DNA from 4 places in the Paenibacillus sp. sgz302191 genome. Region 2 is predicted to be linked to each of the others. Evidence: riboswitches for the same ligand, from Rfam matches in the RefSeq annotation. Region 2 holds a riboswitch; each other region holds the start of a gene.
The links. A riboswitch is a leader RNA that binds a small molecule or an ion and turns the genes downstream of it on or off. The one in region 2 is predicted to bind cobalamin.

Region 1 (3,538 bases), on a different contig from region 2:
GCGGGCCAACGTATCCGCCCATAGCACATAAATTCCGCCGCCGAGAACGGATAAGGGCATAATCAGGCGGTAATCGGGGCCGACCAACAGGCGCACCAGATGCGGGATAATAAGTCCTACAAAGCCGATAACTCCGGCCACGGATACGGCCGCCGCCGTAACGAATGTCGCAACGATCAGTGCGGTCAATTTCGTCCGTTCGACATTGACCCCGAGATGGGCGGCTTGGCGCTCGCCGAGCGCGAGCAGGTTCAGCGATCTGGCCAAGCCGATCAATACCGCAAAGCCGATAAGCAAATAAGGCGTTACCAACGCCGCGTAGGACCAGCCCCGCAATGCCAGGCTGCCCATCAGCCAAAATACGATTTCGTTAATGACTTGGTTGGATAAAGATACCATGAACGCAACGATCGAGCCCAGGAACGCCTGCATGACCACGCCTGAGAGAATGAGCGTCTCCAGCTTGAGCTTGCCGTCGATTTGCGCCAGCTTCAGCACGAGCAGCAGCGAAATAAGCCCGGTACCGAACGCCACGGCCGGAATCGACCATTGCCCAAGCCAAGAATACTGCAGCCCGAAATAAATCAGAAAAGCTGCGCCCACCGAAGCGCCCGAAGATACGCCCAGCGTGTAAGGATCGGCCAGCGGGTTGCGCAGCACTCCTTGAAAAGCCGCCCCCGCTACCGACAGCGAGGCGCCCACAAGGATGCCGAGCATGACGCGGGGAAGCCGGACTTTCATGATGATCTGCTCGGAAGATTGCGGCCAATCCGCTTCGATTCGCTCTCCCAGCCACGGAATGTGCTTGCCGATAATACCGGCTATTTGCAGCACATGGACATGGGCCGTGCCCAAAGACAAGCTGATCAGAATAGAAAGAAGAAGGAGTAAGACTCCTACTCCTCCCCACAGCATCAGTTTTCTTTTCATCTACTTCACCAGTTCGGGGTAAATCGCCTTGGCCATGGCAAGCAGGCCGTCCGTTATTCTTGGGCCCGGGCGGCTGAGCAGATTTTGATCGATGCCGACAACCCGGTTCGTTTTCACGGCTTCAATCTGATCCCATCCGCTGCGTTCGCGAATGATCGCGTCGAGCGTTTTTTTGCTCTTGTCATCGGTCACGCCAGCCGCGAAAAGAATGACGTCGGGGTTTTGCTGAATGATCTTCTCTTCGCTGATTTGGTACCAGCCCTTCTTGTCCCCTGCAACATTGACGCCTCCGGCCAGTTGAATCAGCTCGTCCATAAATTCGCCGCTGCCGACCGTCCAGCCTGCGCTGAATTCGACGTAGACCTTTTTCTTATTGGCCTGCTTCACGTCTTTCACGGCGCTGACCACTTTCTGGCGGTCCGCTTTCATTTTGTCCGCCACCTGCTCCGCCTGTTCCTGATGATCCGTAATGACCCCGAACGTAAGCACGTCGGCAATGGCGTCGTCGAGCGTCTTGGGCTCCACTTTAAACATATTGATATTCATCGCGCGAAGCTTTTCCACAGTGTCGGCCTTCATCGAAACGCCCGTGAAAACGATGTCCGCATTAGCAGCGATGACCGCCTCTTGATTCGGCTTCGTAATGCCGCCCATCTTCGGCTTCGATTTCGCCGCCTCCGGATAATCGTCCAGGTCCGATACGCCGACAATCTGATTGTCGAGCCCTATAGCAAAAAGCGCTTCCGTCTCGGCGGGCGATACGGATACGATCCGCTGCGGCGCCTTGTCAAACGTAAATTCTTTTCCCGTCGCATCCTTGATTTTGAGCGGGTACTGCGTCTTTTTGGACGCTTTGGCGGTTGACGCAGCCGTCGCCGTCGCGGACGGGGCTTTCGTTTCGCCCGCTCCCAGCTTGGCCGGGTCCGTCAGCTCCGGCTGCTTCTCCACTGTCTTGCCGCAGCCTGCAAGACTGATTGCCGCAGCTGCGGCAAGAGCCAGCAGCGCGGTCTTTTTCCACAAGCTCACTTTCATCTCGCTTTTCTCCTTTTCCTCGTCCGTCAGGACTTCCAGGACTTCCATCCTGCCAAAAAATCCCCTGCCGTTTCCCGAAGGAACAGCAGGGGACGATAAATCCAGGCAGCTGACAGCCGCCGGCTGCTCCCTGATTTAACGCCATCCTTTTCCTCGAAGGAAGTCGTGTACGGCACCATAGGCAGGTCTCCTGACTTTCGGGTATCGAGCTTCCCCGCCTTCCCATCCCCTAAATCGGAACAGTGGCATCATGAGGAACATTCCCGGTTACAGTGGCGGGACCGCGCCGGATTTGCACCGGCTTCCCTTTTAAGCGGCAGCGCCCGATCGATCGGGCACAGCTGCCGGCACCTGTGGCTGCATAGCTACAACATTCAGTATCTCTTTGTCGATTATAGATGAGTTTCCCGGCATGTACAAGCCGAAGGCGAATTACTTCGCGGCGATGACCTTCAGCACCTGCTTGGCCTCATCGATTTGTTTAAAGTTTTGTGGAATAAAGGCGGTTAGCCCTTTGCCCTCCAGCCCCTGCTCTTTCAGCCATTTGTTGCCTGCCATCGGAATGCCGTAAAGATGCTTTTCCGCCGGCTTTCCGTCCTCGGCTAGTTCCATAACCCCATCCGGATAATCCTCCGGCTTGATCACGTCGTCAAGAGCTACGAACCCGGCCTGCTTGGACAGCGCTTTAAACTGTTCGTCCGGCAAAATAAGAATGCCGTTGCCGCCGGCGGCAAGCTCGACAATCATTTTTTCCATCGAAAAAATCGGCGTTGAGACGAACTTTACGGTCGGCTTCTCGCCTACCTTGGCCGCAAGGGAAGCTTCCAGCTTGTCGCCGATTTCCGAAGGAAATCCGTTCGCTCCCATGGCGAAAATAGGCACATCAGGCTTCGGGCCTCCGCACCCGGCCAACAGCACCGCCAGCATGGCGATGCTCACTAAAAGCAGCTTGATTCTCATGCAGTTTCAATCCTTCCGAAGTTTTGTACGGTCATAAGAAAAGCCGGCTCATCACCGACTTTTTTTGCCTCTATTCATATATTCGTTTATTTTTTGATCGAGGACTGTGCTGAGCTCGACGACGGCTTCGGAAGTCATTTCCTTGCCTTCGACAACCATCTGTTCGAGCATCCGTCTCAAAGAATGAATCTCTTCTTCGAGCGGACTCAAGGAGGCGGATTTCTTAGCATGCTTGATCAACCAGCTACGATCGGAATCATCTTCCCGAATTTGGAAATGTTTGTTATATGAAGCAAGTTGATATTCCATAAAAGCCATGCTCTTCCCTCCTTACCTCAAGGATACCAGTTTTTGTCCCTATTGAAAATATCTTTTTAAAATGTTTTACATTTTTTTGATGAATTTTCCTATTCGTTCTAATGCTTCATTTAGCTGGGAAACGCTATACGCATAAGAACAGCGCAGGAAGCCTTCTCCGCCAAGCCCGAATACGTGTCCGGGAACTGCCGCCACCTTCGCTTCGAACAGCAATCTTTCGGCAAATTTCTCCGAAGTCATCCCCGTCGCCGCAATGCTCGGAAACGCGTAAAACGCGCCCTGCGGCTCGTGGCATTCG
Region 2 (3,538 bases):
ATCAAATGAACCAATTCAAAATTCTTGACCTGATTGCCGAAATCCAGACGCATGTCGATCAAGGCATTTCGACGGTGCTTCATGTCAACAGCGATGTGACGACCAGACAGCTTGCGCGCTATTATTTGTACGCTGCCCGCGTCGGGTTAAAATCGCTCTATTACACGCGGACGAACCAGCTCTCCGTTGAAGAGTGCGTCAGCTGTTCGGTGTAACGGGAAGGGGAATGAATACAAGATGACCACCAAGAGAGCCGTCAACTGGAACCGGCCTGACGACGATTTTACGATCACGTTCTGGAATCAAAATATTATGCAGTTTTGGACGGACGAAGAAATTCCTCTGTCTGACGATAAAATGTCCTGGATGACGCTGAACGAAGCGGAGCGCGACCTGTATATGAAAGTGCTGGGCGGGCTTACGCTGCTCGATACGATGCAGGGCGGCGTAGGGATGCCAAGAATTTTGGAGCATGTGGACGGGCTGCAGCGCAAAGCGGTGCTCAGCTTCATGGGCATGATGGAGCAAATTCACGCCAAATCGTACAGCAGCATTTTTACGACGCTGTCTACGACGGAGGAGATCAACGACATTTTCCTCTGGGTGGAGCGAAATCCGTATTTGCAGTTCAAGGCGAATACGATTGCCAAATATTACGACGGCATTCACACCCGCAAGGATCTGTATTTGGCTATGGCGGCATCCGTGCTGCTTGAAAGCTATTTGTTCTATAGCGGCTTTTTCTATCCGCTGTATTTGGCCGGCCAAGGCAAGATGACTAGCAGCGGCGAAATCATCGATCTGATTTTGCGCGACGAAAGCATTCACGGGCTGTATGTGGGCGTGCTTGCCCAGGAAGTGTACGAGGAGCTGACTCCGCAGGAGCAGGACGAGGCTTACGAGACTTTGACCGCGCTTCTGAAGGAGCTTCATGCGAATGAGGAAGGGTACACGGAGGATCTGTACAGCGCGATCGGCCTGGACCGGGAAGTGAAGGCGTTCCTGCGCTATAACGCGAACAAGGCGTTTATGAATCTCGGGCTCGACCCTGCATTCCCGGAAGAGGAGATCAATCCGATCGTGTTGAACGGTCTTAGCACCAAGACGAAGCAGCACGACTTTTTCTCCAAAAAAGGCAACGGCTACGTTCGCACGATTCATGTGGAGCCGCTGAATGACGACGATTTTGTTTTTGACAATTTGTAAGAAAATCTTGTATAAAAATTAATATTCATGTATAGTTATACATTGTATCGAATGTAAGCAGACAATTGCATATTGTGGAGACAGGTGCTCTTGCCCGAACGAATCGTTCTTGGGCTTGAGTTTAAAAGGGAAGTTCGGTGCAAAGCCGACGCGGTCCCGCCACTGTAACAGAAGAGTCGCAGCAAACATCGCCACTGGTTGAATGAATAACCGGGAAGGCTGCTGCCGATGATGACGCTGATAGCCAGGAGACCTGCCTGTTTCAACGACACTGCTTTTACCTACGGGAGATAGGGAGGTGTTAGATGGCAACCGATAAGTATAATCGCGAGGCGTCTTTCCCTTTGTCTTTTTGAGGGAACGACGTCTTTTTTGTGTTCCGCTCAGAAAGTACAAATGAGGAAAACGGAGGCGAGCTTAAGTGGCTGGTGTAATCAAAATTGGCAATTTGGGATATCCGAGAATCGGTGAGGACCGGGAATGGAAAAAAGCGCTGGAGGCGTTCTGGTCCGGTAAAATAAGCGAGCAGGACTTAGTGGCGGAGATGGAGCGGATCCAGCTCGCGCATGTGCAATTTCAAAAATATGCGGGGCTGGACGAAATCCCGGTAGGCGATTTCACTTATTACGATTCGATGCTGGATATGGCGGTCATGTTCGGTATCGTTCCGGCGAGGTTCGCGCATTCGGGAGGGCGCGTGCCGCTTGCCACTTATTTCGCGATGGCGCGCGGGAACAGTCAGGGTGCAGCCTGTGAAATGACAAAATGGTTTAATACGAATTATCACTACATCGTCCCGGAAATCGGGGAGGACGCACCAACGTTAACATACAACAAACCGCTGGAGGCGTACCGCTTTGCCAAGTCCAGGGCGGACGTCGAAGGCAAACCTGTGCTGGTCGGGCTGTACACGTTCCTCAAGCTGTCGAAGGGGTTCGCGGCTTCGCGGCTCGGCGAGAAAGTCGGGCAGTTTTTGCCGGTCTATTTGCAGGTGTTGAAGGAACTGGCGCAAGAGGGCGTCGCTTGGGTGCAGATCGATGAGCCCGCCTTGACGACGAATCCGTCTGCGGAGGAACTTGAGCTTGTGGAGCAAATTTACGGCGCCATCCATCGGGAAGTGCCGGGGTTGAACGTGATGCTGCAGACTTATTTTGAGGCGGTCGAGCATTATGAGCGGGTGGTCCGCTTGCCTGTTCAAGGCATCGGACTGGATTTCGTGCACGATGGCGGGGCCAATTTACGGGCTGTGGAGGCGCACGGATTTCCGGCCGACAAGCGCCTTGGCGCAGGCATTATCGACGGGCGCAACATATGGCGCGCCGACCTGGAAGCGAAGCTGCTGCTGGCGCAAAAGCTTGCGGCACACGTACCGCACGAGCGGCTGGTGCTCCAGCCGTCCTGCAGCCTGCTGCATGTGCCTGTAACCGTTGTGCGGGAAACGAAGCTTCCCGCCGCATTAAAGCAGGCGCTTGCTTACGCCAACGAGAAGCTGGTCGAACTGAGGCTGCTCGGCCAGGCGCTCGCAGGCGGACAGGAATCCGCTGCGGCCGAGTGGCAGTGGAACCGGGAGGCGCTTGCCGGCTTCCGCGCGCTGCCTGAGCGGAACCGCCAGGATGTAGCCGCGCAGTTGGCCGGGCTTGAGGCGGTCTCGCATACGCGCGGTCTGCCGTTTGCCGAGCGCTTTGCGCTGCAAGCCGCTCACTGGAAGCTTCCGCTGCTGCCGACGACGACGATCGGCAGTTTCCCGCAGACGCCGGAGGTACGCAGCGCCCGCCTGAAATGGCGGAAGGGCGAGCTGGACACGGCGAAGTACGAAGCGTTCATCGATCAGGAGATTGCCAGCTGCATCAAGATCCAGGAAGAGATCGGCCTGGATGTGCTCGTCCATGGCGAGTTCGAACGCACGGACATGGTGGAATATTTCGGCGAGAAGCTGGACGGCTTCGCCTTTACGCAGAACGGCTGGGTGCAATCGTACGGCTCCCGCTGCGTCAAGCCGCCCGTCATTTACGCGGATGTCGCATTCGCGGCGCCGATGACGGTGAAGGAAAGCGCCTATGCCCAGTCGCTGACGGCTCTTCCGGTTAAAGGCATGCTGACCGGGCCGATCACGATTTTGAACTGGTCGTTCGTCAGAGACGATTTGAGCCGCGAACAGGTGACGAACCAGATCGCGCTGGCGCTGCGCAAGGAAGTCGAAGCGCTGGAGAGCGCAGGCATCGAGATGATCCAGGTTGACGAGCCGGCACTCAGAGAGGGCTTGCCGCTGAAGGTGAAGGATCAGCAGAGTTATTTGGAATGGGCGGTCAAAGCGTTCCGCATCGCCACTTCC
Region 3 (3,538 bases), on a different contig from region 2:
GCTGGAACTGTGGTCCAATGTCAGGATGTTTAACATTCCCAGCGATGAAAACTGGCTATTGATGGATTCGGTCGGCATGCTTCAATTGGATGTGACCGATCATGAGGCGATTTTTCATCGTCATGTTTACGACCCTGCCGAAGTCGCCAACTTTCTAAGAAACATATCGAATTATGTATACGAGAGCGGCCCCGTTATTAAAAATGGCGATACGACAGACGGGCCGGGCGGGGTCCGTTGGCAGGGCGTTTTGGCGGAGGAAGGATTGGCTGGACCGCCGCGCGAAGTAATCCGATGGTATCCGATGGACGGCAGGGAACGCCCGGCAATGCCGGAATGACCGACCGTTTTCCTGCCAATGCGGGAGAGGAATTTTTTAGAATATAGCAATTAAGAAGAAATCTTGCCCCTGTGTTTATGATAATATGAGTGCATGACTTTGCTAAGAAGGGTGAGGAAATCATGAGAACCGAAATATCAAGGGGCAGGCTCTGGACGGCACGAATCATGAGCTGGCTGGTTATTTTGTTTATGCTGTTCGATAGCATTTTTAAGTTCATTCAACCCGTACCCGTTGTAGAAGGCACAGTTGCTCTCGGCTATGCCGAGCACCATATCGCCGTAATTGGCATACTCGGGCTGATTTCTACCATTCTGTACGCCGTTCCTCGTACATCTTTTCTGGGTGCGCTGCTGCTGACCGCTTATTTTGGCGGGGTGGTTGCCACGCATATTCGAATGGACGCGCCGCTTTTTACGCATATTTTATTTCCGGTATATTTTGCTGTCCTGGCTTGGGGTGGAGTTTGGCTGAGAGACGAGCGCGTGCGCAAACTCATTCCATTTCGCAGCAAATGATCGGTTAAGCGTGCGAACTTTCGTACATTGACATTTTCGGGTTTCATAACTAATATTAAGAGAGTTTCTCACAACTTCATATTTTGGAAATAGGTGTAGTTAAAGTTTGTATCTAAGCTTTAATCGCTTAAAAGGGAAGTCCGGTTACATTCCGGCACGGACCCGCCACTGTACATGAGGTTCAGCCATGCCGGCTGATTTCTTTCGGAAAAGCCACTGGGCCATAAACCCGGGAAGGTCCGGAAGTCATACTCTTAGTCAGGAGACCTGCCTGTTTCAACATCACTGTTAGATCTACGGGATATTAGGGAGGTGGTTGGATGTGCTCATTTGTAAAATGTCTAAGTCCATGAACCCCTTCATGCTGAAGCGGTTTTAGCCGTTGTCTAGCCATGTACGCGTATAAAAAGCATTTCCGACTGCTTGTCTTGGGTCGGGTGTGCTTTTTTTGTTTTTTACTAAAAGGGGGATGCAAGATGAGAACAATGGAAAACAGATTTTCGCTGATTAAATGGGGAGTGATTGCAGCGGTTGTGCTTTCGCTGGCGGGATGTTCTACGCAGGACAAAACGAGCGGAACGGACACCAAGCAATCGTCCGCAGCCAAAAAGCTGACCGTAGCTTACACGTGGAAGCCTTCCGGCGTAGACCCCCACGGAGCGGACAGTTGGGACGTTATGCGTTCCGGCGCCGGTGAAACACTGGTTCGTCTCAACGAAAAGTTGGAGCCCGCTCCTTGGCTGGCCAAAGAGTGGAAGCAGGAAGATCCGACGACATGGGTGTTTAAACTGCAGGAAAACGCCACTTTTCATAGCGGAAAGGCGATGGATGCGGAAAGTGTCAAAAGCTCGCTGCAGCGCTCGACTGAGAAGAGCCATTTAGCCAAAGATTTGCTGCAGCTGAAATCCGTGGAGGTCGTCGCGCCGCATGAATTGAAAATCGTAACGGACAAGCCGAATGCCGCATTGGTATCTAATTTGGCAGATCCGTCCACGATTATCTTGGATACGGCGTCGATGGATGCGAAAAGCGGTTACCCCGCCATGACAGGGGCGTTTAAAATCAAACAGTTTAACAAAGACGATTCGCTTGTCGTCGAGAGATATCCGAATTATTGGGGAGAACCGGCCTTACTGTCCGAAGTCACGATGAAATTCGTAACGGATGGCAATGCCCGTTTGATGGCGCTGCAGTCGGGTCAAGCGGATGTCGCGACCGATATTCCGATCGACAGTGCGGCCTTGTTGGAAAAGGACAACAAGACCAAGGTGCTGTCGGCCCCGTCGCTTCGGACACACATGATGCTTTTTAATATGAAATCCCCCTTGTTCCAGGATGCGGCTAACCGGAGGGCGGTAGATCAATCGATTCCGCGGGAGGCTATTGCAGGTACCGTTATGAAGGGTTACGGCACTGCAGCAAAAGGCCCATTTCCAAGCGTACTTCCGTTTGGTAAAGTAGAACGTGCGGCGCAAAACCTCACTGTCGGGCAATTGCTGACACAGGGCGGCTGGCAGAAAAATGCGCAAGGGATTTGGGAAAAACAGGGGATACCGTTCGAGGCGACACTGTTAACTTTCCCGCAGCGGCCGGAGCTGTCCGTCATGGCCGAGGTCATCCAAAGCCAGTTATTAAAAGAAGGCATTAAGATCAACATTCGCAAAGTGGAAAATATCGATGACGCTTTGCTGAAGGATGATTGGGATTTATCGATGTACAGCATGTTAACGGCGCATACAGGCGAACCGCAATATTTTTTGAACACGTTCTACCGGTCGAATAGCGAGTCCAACGTCAGCCGGTACGTGTCGCAGCCGTTGGAACAGATTCTGGATCAACTTCTTTTGGCGTCGGATCCGGCCCAAAGAAATCAATTGGCCGTACAAGCCCAGGAAATTGTGAACACCGATCTGCCGCAGTCGTTTATCGTTCATCCCAATAATGTATTTGGCGCTAAAAAAGACGTGCAAGGATTTACTCCTCATCCGATCGAGTACTATTACATTCATTCTAAAGTCGATATGACGGAATAACAGGTGAAGCATTCAATGATTCGCTTTTGGTTGGAACGTGTGGCCCAACTCGTCATCGTTATATTTATGGTTTCTACTTTGACTTTCATTTTGATGCGGGTATCTCCCGGAGACCCGGCTGCCATCCTGCTGAAGGCGCACGATGTGCCCGCTTCCCCGGAAGCGTTGGCGTCATTGCGCCGGCAGCTGGGGCTCACGGATTCGCTATGGATGCAGTACATCCATTGGCTGCGCGACGTTTTCACATGGCAGTGGGGTCAATCTTACGTTTCCAAAGAACCGGTACTGGACGAACTCGTCAAAAGGTTGCCCGCAACTTTAGAATTGGCTGCAGCCGGATTTGCCATCATGGTATTCCTTACTTTTGGCTTGGGAATTACGACAGCTATTTTTTCCAACGGATGGCTGGATCGAACCGGCAGGTTTTTGGCGCTTGCGGGGTCTGTTCTTCCTTCGTTTTTGCTCGGCTTTCTTTTGATCTATTTGTTCTCCGTCCGGCTCGGCTGGTTTCCCTCCATGGGCCGCAGCGGCGCGTCCAATCTGGTTTTACCCGCAGTTACGCTCGGTCTTGGGCTAGGTACTATGTATGCACGGGTTTTGCGCGCGAATATGTTGAAATTGCACGATATGCCATTTATTAAAGCTGC
Region 4 (3,538 bases), on a different contig from region 2:
TTCGATGCTCCGATTTATGAATCCGATCGCTGTCTCCAATCAAATAACGGTCGACATCTCGCATAGCAGCGACTCCCCTCTCTACATATGGGGAGAATCGAAAAAATTGCGCCAGTGCCTGATGAATTTGATCAAAAATGCGATCGAATCCATGCCTGACGGCGGAACGCTTACCGTACATACACACCTAACCGAATCTACCATTCATGTTTGGATATCCGATACCGGGGTCGGCATGAGCAAAACGCAAATCAATTCGTTAGGAATGCCGTTCTATACGACCAAAGCGGATGGAACCGGCCTGGGCCTCGTCGTTGTCATGAGCATCATAAAGTCGATGAACGGCAAAATTTCCTATTCCAGCAATCCGAATAAGGGCACCGTCTGTCTGATTCAATTTCAGGCCGGATAACGATTGACAAGCTTCCGTTAACAAGTCCGCCGGATTGTGGTATTCTGATAGAATAGCGATCAGCAGAATAGCGAAGGAGGCTGTCCCATGAATCCGGATTTTATTCAGATCAAATCGCTTGAGGGCGATCTTAAGATGTCCCACAAAAAGAAGGATTACGGGCTGACGGTTTCCACGAGAGAACTGGTCCTTCATAAGCCGCACGTGAATTATTACTTCAAGCTTGAAGATATGATCAGCATCGTGCCCTATGACGTGGGAGCTATGAAAGCAATCACTTTTGTCAATGCGCGATCCAAGAATCAGGAGTCCGCTTCACTCACTCCCGGTTCGGAGCACTTTAGAATTTATGTTCACAAAGCGACCGTTCATAACAGAAGCGGAATTTTCCTTCTGGGACCTACGGATGTTATCATTCCGATTCATAAGAGTATGCTTCAGGCGATATCCGAGTGCGTGCAGAACGCCGGGTTAACAGCACTGTAAATACTCATGCGTGCGAAAAAGGCAAAAAAGGCATCTTCCCCTCATCCGGCAGGGTAAAGATGCCTTTTCGTCAACGGCGGTTTCCGCGGAACGTTCCGCAGCCGTCGCTAACTGAGCGAACGCGATTCCTGTTTGGCACGTATCGTGACGAACACGAAGCAAAGCAGTAAAAATACAAAGATGCCGATGCCGACGATTTCGAAATCGAGTTCGGCCCACGGATTGAAAAACGTAAAAGCTTCGTAGAACGAAACCCCGTAAGCAAGAATGACGATCACCCATCCGATCAGCCTTGAAGCCGACTGCCCCAGCTTTCCGGAATGATGAATCATCCGGTAAGCAATCAGCGAATCCAGCGTATCGGTCAGCATCATCCCGAACATAAACACAAGCCCCAAAATAACGGGCATGTATTCGATTTTATTGCTTGCGGCAATCGCCCAAACGGACGTTTGGCTAATCGTTTCGGCAGCCAATGCGAAAATCGCGCCTACCAAAATAATTAAAAAAGGATTGGTTGTCCCTTTGGCGACTTTATCGATAAATTTCCCTTTGTATCCTTTAATTTGAAAGCTCTCGTTTTTGTATTTCGAACGCAGAAGATTATAAATATTGATCGTTCCAATGAGGAAAAGCGACAATATCGAAATCCATGTTGCGAAAGTATCGAAGTAATCGGGAAACTCAAAATCTTTGATGAACATCCCCAAAACAATCGCCATACTGGCCACTACCGCCCCATGGCCAAAAGAAAACAAAGTGCCTACCCATCTGGCGATCGGGCTTCCCATCCGCCAATTATAACGGGTTTGTCCGTCAATAAAAGCCAAATGATCCGCGTCCAAGCCATGACGCAATCCCAAAGCAAAAACAAGAAAAATAAGCGATACGGTTGACAATGTACTCACCATTCCTTTTCTCCGAAGGCATTTTAAGGTGTACGGATAGGTAGGTCTTCTGGCTCCCGGATCAATGCTTCTCTTCAGTCTTCCCCAGCATGCGGCTGAGTGACGTTATTGAAGAAGGCTCCCCGGTTACAGCGGCGGGACCGCTCGGGAGTTGCACCCGATTCCCTGTTACCCCTTGCTTGGCAAGGGCACCTGGCCGTAAACGTATTTGGTTGTGAGATAAACCTCTATCGAGGTCTTTCGAAGATGAGCGACCGCGTTTAGAGGTAGGTTTATTCGCCAATAAGAATGTGTTCTACGCGCTTTAGCGCTGTAAAGAACTTATACATTCTTATGTGGTAAAAAACGCGCAATTTTCAGGACGTCCGAGGCTAGGCTATATGCCTTCCCTGCTTCGGATAAAAGCGAAAAGGCGCTCGCAGCTGCTGTCGACCATCTCGTACACTTCTTCAAAATTGCCTGTGTAGTACGGGTCGGGGACGTTGCCGCCGCCCTTATCCGGGGCAAACTCCAACAGTTTATGAATGGAGGCGCCATGTGCATCCGGAGCAAACGATTTTAAATTCGTTATGTTGCTGTCATCCATGGCAATGATATATGTAAACTGTTCAAAATCGTCTGCCTTCACTTGCCTTGCGGTCAGTCCGTGATGATCGATGCGGTGACGGTCCAAAATTCGTCTCGTTCCCTGATGCGGCCGCTCTCCGGTGTGCCAGTCCCCCGTGCCCGCGGAATCAACAACGATACGCCCATCCAGGCCGGCCTGCTTCACTTTATGGCGAAAAACAGCCTCAGCCATAGGCGAGCGGCAAATATTGCCCAAGCATACGAATAGCACTTGAATCATGGCGCACCGAAAATAAGCTGTTTTTCTCGCATCGTAAGCCCTCTGGCAGGGATGTCAAGTACGATTTTGCCTTCCGCCAATCCCCAAATCCGCGTTGCGTACCGCTCCGCGAGCTCGACCTGGTGCAGCGCGGCGATGACCGTCAAATTGCTTTCCTTGCATAAGGATCGCAAGTCGTTCATGATGTATTCCGTCGCTTTCGGATCCAGGCCCGACACCGGCTCGTCGGCGACCAGCACTTTAGGTCCATGGATGAGCGCTTTCGCGATCGCAACCCTTTGCTGCTCGCCGCCGCTTAATTGGCTAATTTTTTTATCGCCTTTGTCGAGCAAGCCTACTTTTTCCAAATAGTCCATCCCGATAACATGCTCATCGCGTGAAACGGCTCCCGTTAAAATACGGATCGGCGTTTGATAAAATTTCCCCATCATGACATTCTTGATAGCGCTTTTATTTCTATTCAACGCCGGCTTTTCCTCAAGAAAAGCGAAATCTTTGCCGAGCTTCCATCGATCCAACAGCCCTGGCGTCGTAATATCGTTCGACTGGTAGATGAGCTGGCCGGACGTCCATTTTTCCTGGTGGCTGATGCAGCGCAGCAGCGTCGTTTTCCCGCTGCCGCTCCCTCCCACCACTGCGATGAATTCTCCTTCATCGACGCGAAAGCTGATCTGAGACAGCACTTTATTGTCCGGCGGATAAACTTTGCTTAAATTTCGTACCGTGATCATGACACCGTCTCCTTAACATTGTGCTCAACATGAACTTGAACCCGTAAGCTATTGGCAAAAATCGCCCATCTAGCGGCATCTGGCCTGACAAGAGGGCGATTTTCGGTTTCATTCACTTTATTCGCTGCAGCTGCTCGGACTCGACGCTTGGCCC

Region 1: linked by a shared signal. The riboswitch ahead of AC3G2T_RS30690 (ABC transporter substrate-binding protein) and the one ahead of metE (5-methyltetrahydropteroyltriglutamate--homocysteine S-methyltransferase) in region 2 are both predicted to bind cobalamin.
Region 3: linked by a shared signal. The riboswitch ahead of AC3G2T_RS25830 (ABC transporter substrate-binding protein) and the one ahead of metE (5-methyltetrahydropteroyltriglutamate--homocysteine S-methyltransferase) in region 2 are both predicted to bind cobalamin.
Region 4: linked by a shared signal. The riboswitch ahead of AC3G2T_RS27265 (HoxN/HupN/NixA family nickel/cobalt transporter) and the one ahead of metE (5-methyltetrahydropteroyltriglutamate--homocysteine S-methyltransferase) in region 2 are both predicted to bind cobalamin.

What each region holds. Positions count from the first base shown of each region.
Region 1 is NZ_JBYLHY010000029.1:88,011-91,548, reverse strand. It holds gene AC3G2T_RS30695 (FecCD family ABC transporter permease) at 1-930, opposite strand, end outside; gene AC3G2T_RS30690 (ABC transporter substrate-binding protein) at 931-2,010, opposite strand; cobalamin riboswitch at 2,126-2,332, opposite strand; gene AC3G2T_RS30685 (hypothetical protein) at 2,395-2,922, opposite strand; gene AC3G2T_RS30680 (aspartyl-phosphate phosphatase Spo0E family protein) at 2,974-3,240, opposite strand; gene AC3G2T_RS30675 (aminotransferase class I/II-fold pyridoxal phosphate-dependent enzyme) at 3,307-3,538, opposite strand, start outside.
Region 2 is NZ_JBYLHY010000017.1:74,100-77,637, reverse strand. It holds gene nrdE (class 1b ribonucleoside-diphosphate reductase subunit alpha) at 1-215, shown strand, start outside; gene nrdF (class 1b ribonucleoside-diphosphate reductase subunit beta) at 238-1,206, shown strand; cobalamin riboswitch at 1,272-1,481, shown strand; gene metE (5-methyltetrahydropteroyltriglutamate--homocysteine S-methyltransferase) at 1,628-3,538, shown strand, end outside.
Region 3 is NZ_JBYLHY010000021.1:145,923-149,460, reverse strand. It holds gene AC3G2T_RS25840 (DUF4261 domain-containing protein) at 1-340, shown strand, start outside; gene AC3G2T_RS25835 (DoxX family protein) at 463-858, shown strand; cobalamin riboswitch at 933-1,147, shown strand; gene AC3G2T_RS25830 (ABC transporter substrate-binding protein) at 1,335-2,891, shown strand; gene nikB (nickel ABC transporter permease) at 2,907-3,538, shown strand, end outside.
Region 4 is NZ_JBYLHY010000024.1:32,572-36,109, forward strand. It holds gene AC3G2T_RS27255 (ATP-binding protein) at 1-412, shown strand, start outside; gene AC3G2T_RS27260 (hypothetical protein) at 500-898, shown strand; gene AC3G2T_RS27265 (HoxN/HupN/NixA family nickel/cobalt transporter) at 1,006-1,809, opposite strand; cobalamin riboswitch at 1,829-2,017, opposite strand; gene AC3G2T_RS27270 (low molecular weight protein-tyrosine-phosphatase) at 2,183-2,653, opposite strand; gene AC3G2T_RS27275 (phosphonate ABC transporter ATP-binding protein) at 2,650-3,384, opposite strand; gene AC3G2T_RS27280 (YlbF/YmcA family competence regulator) at 3,502-3,538, opposite strand, start outside.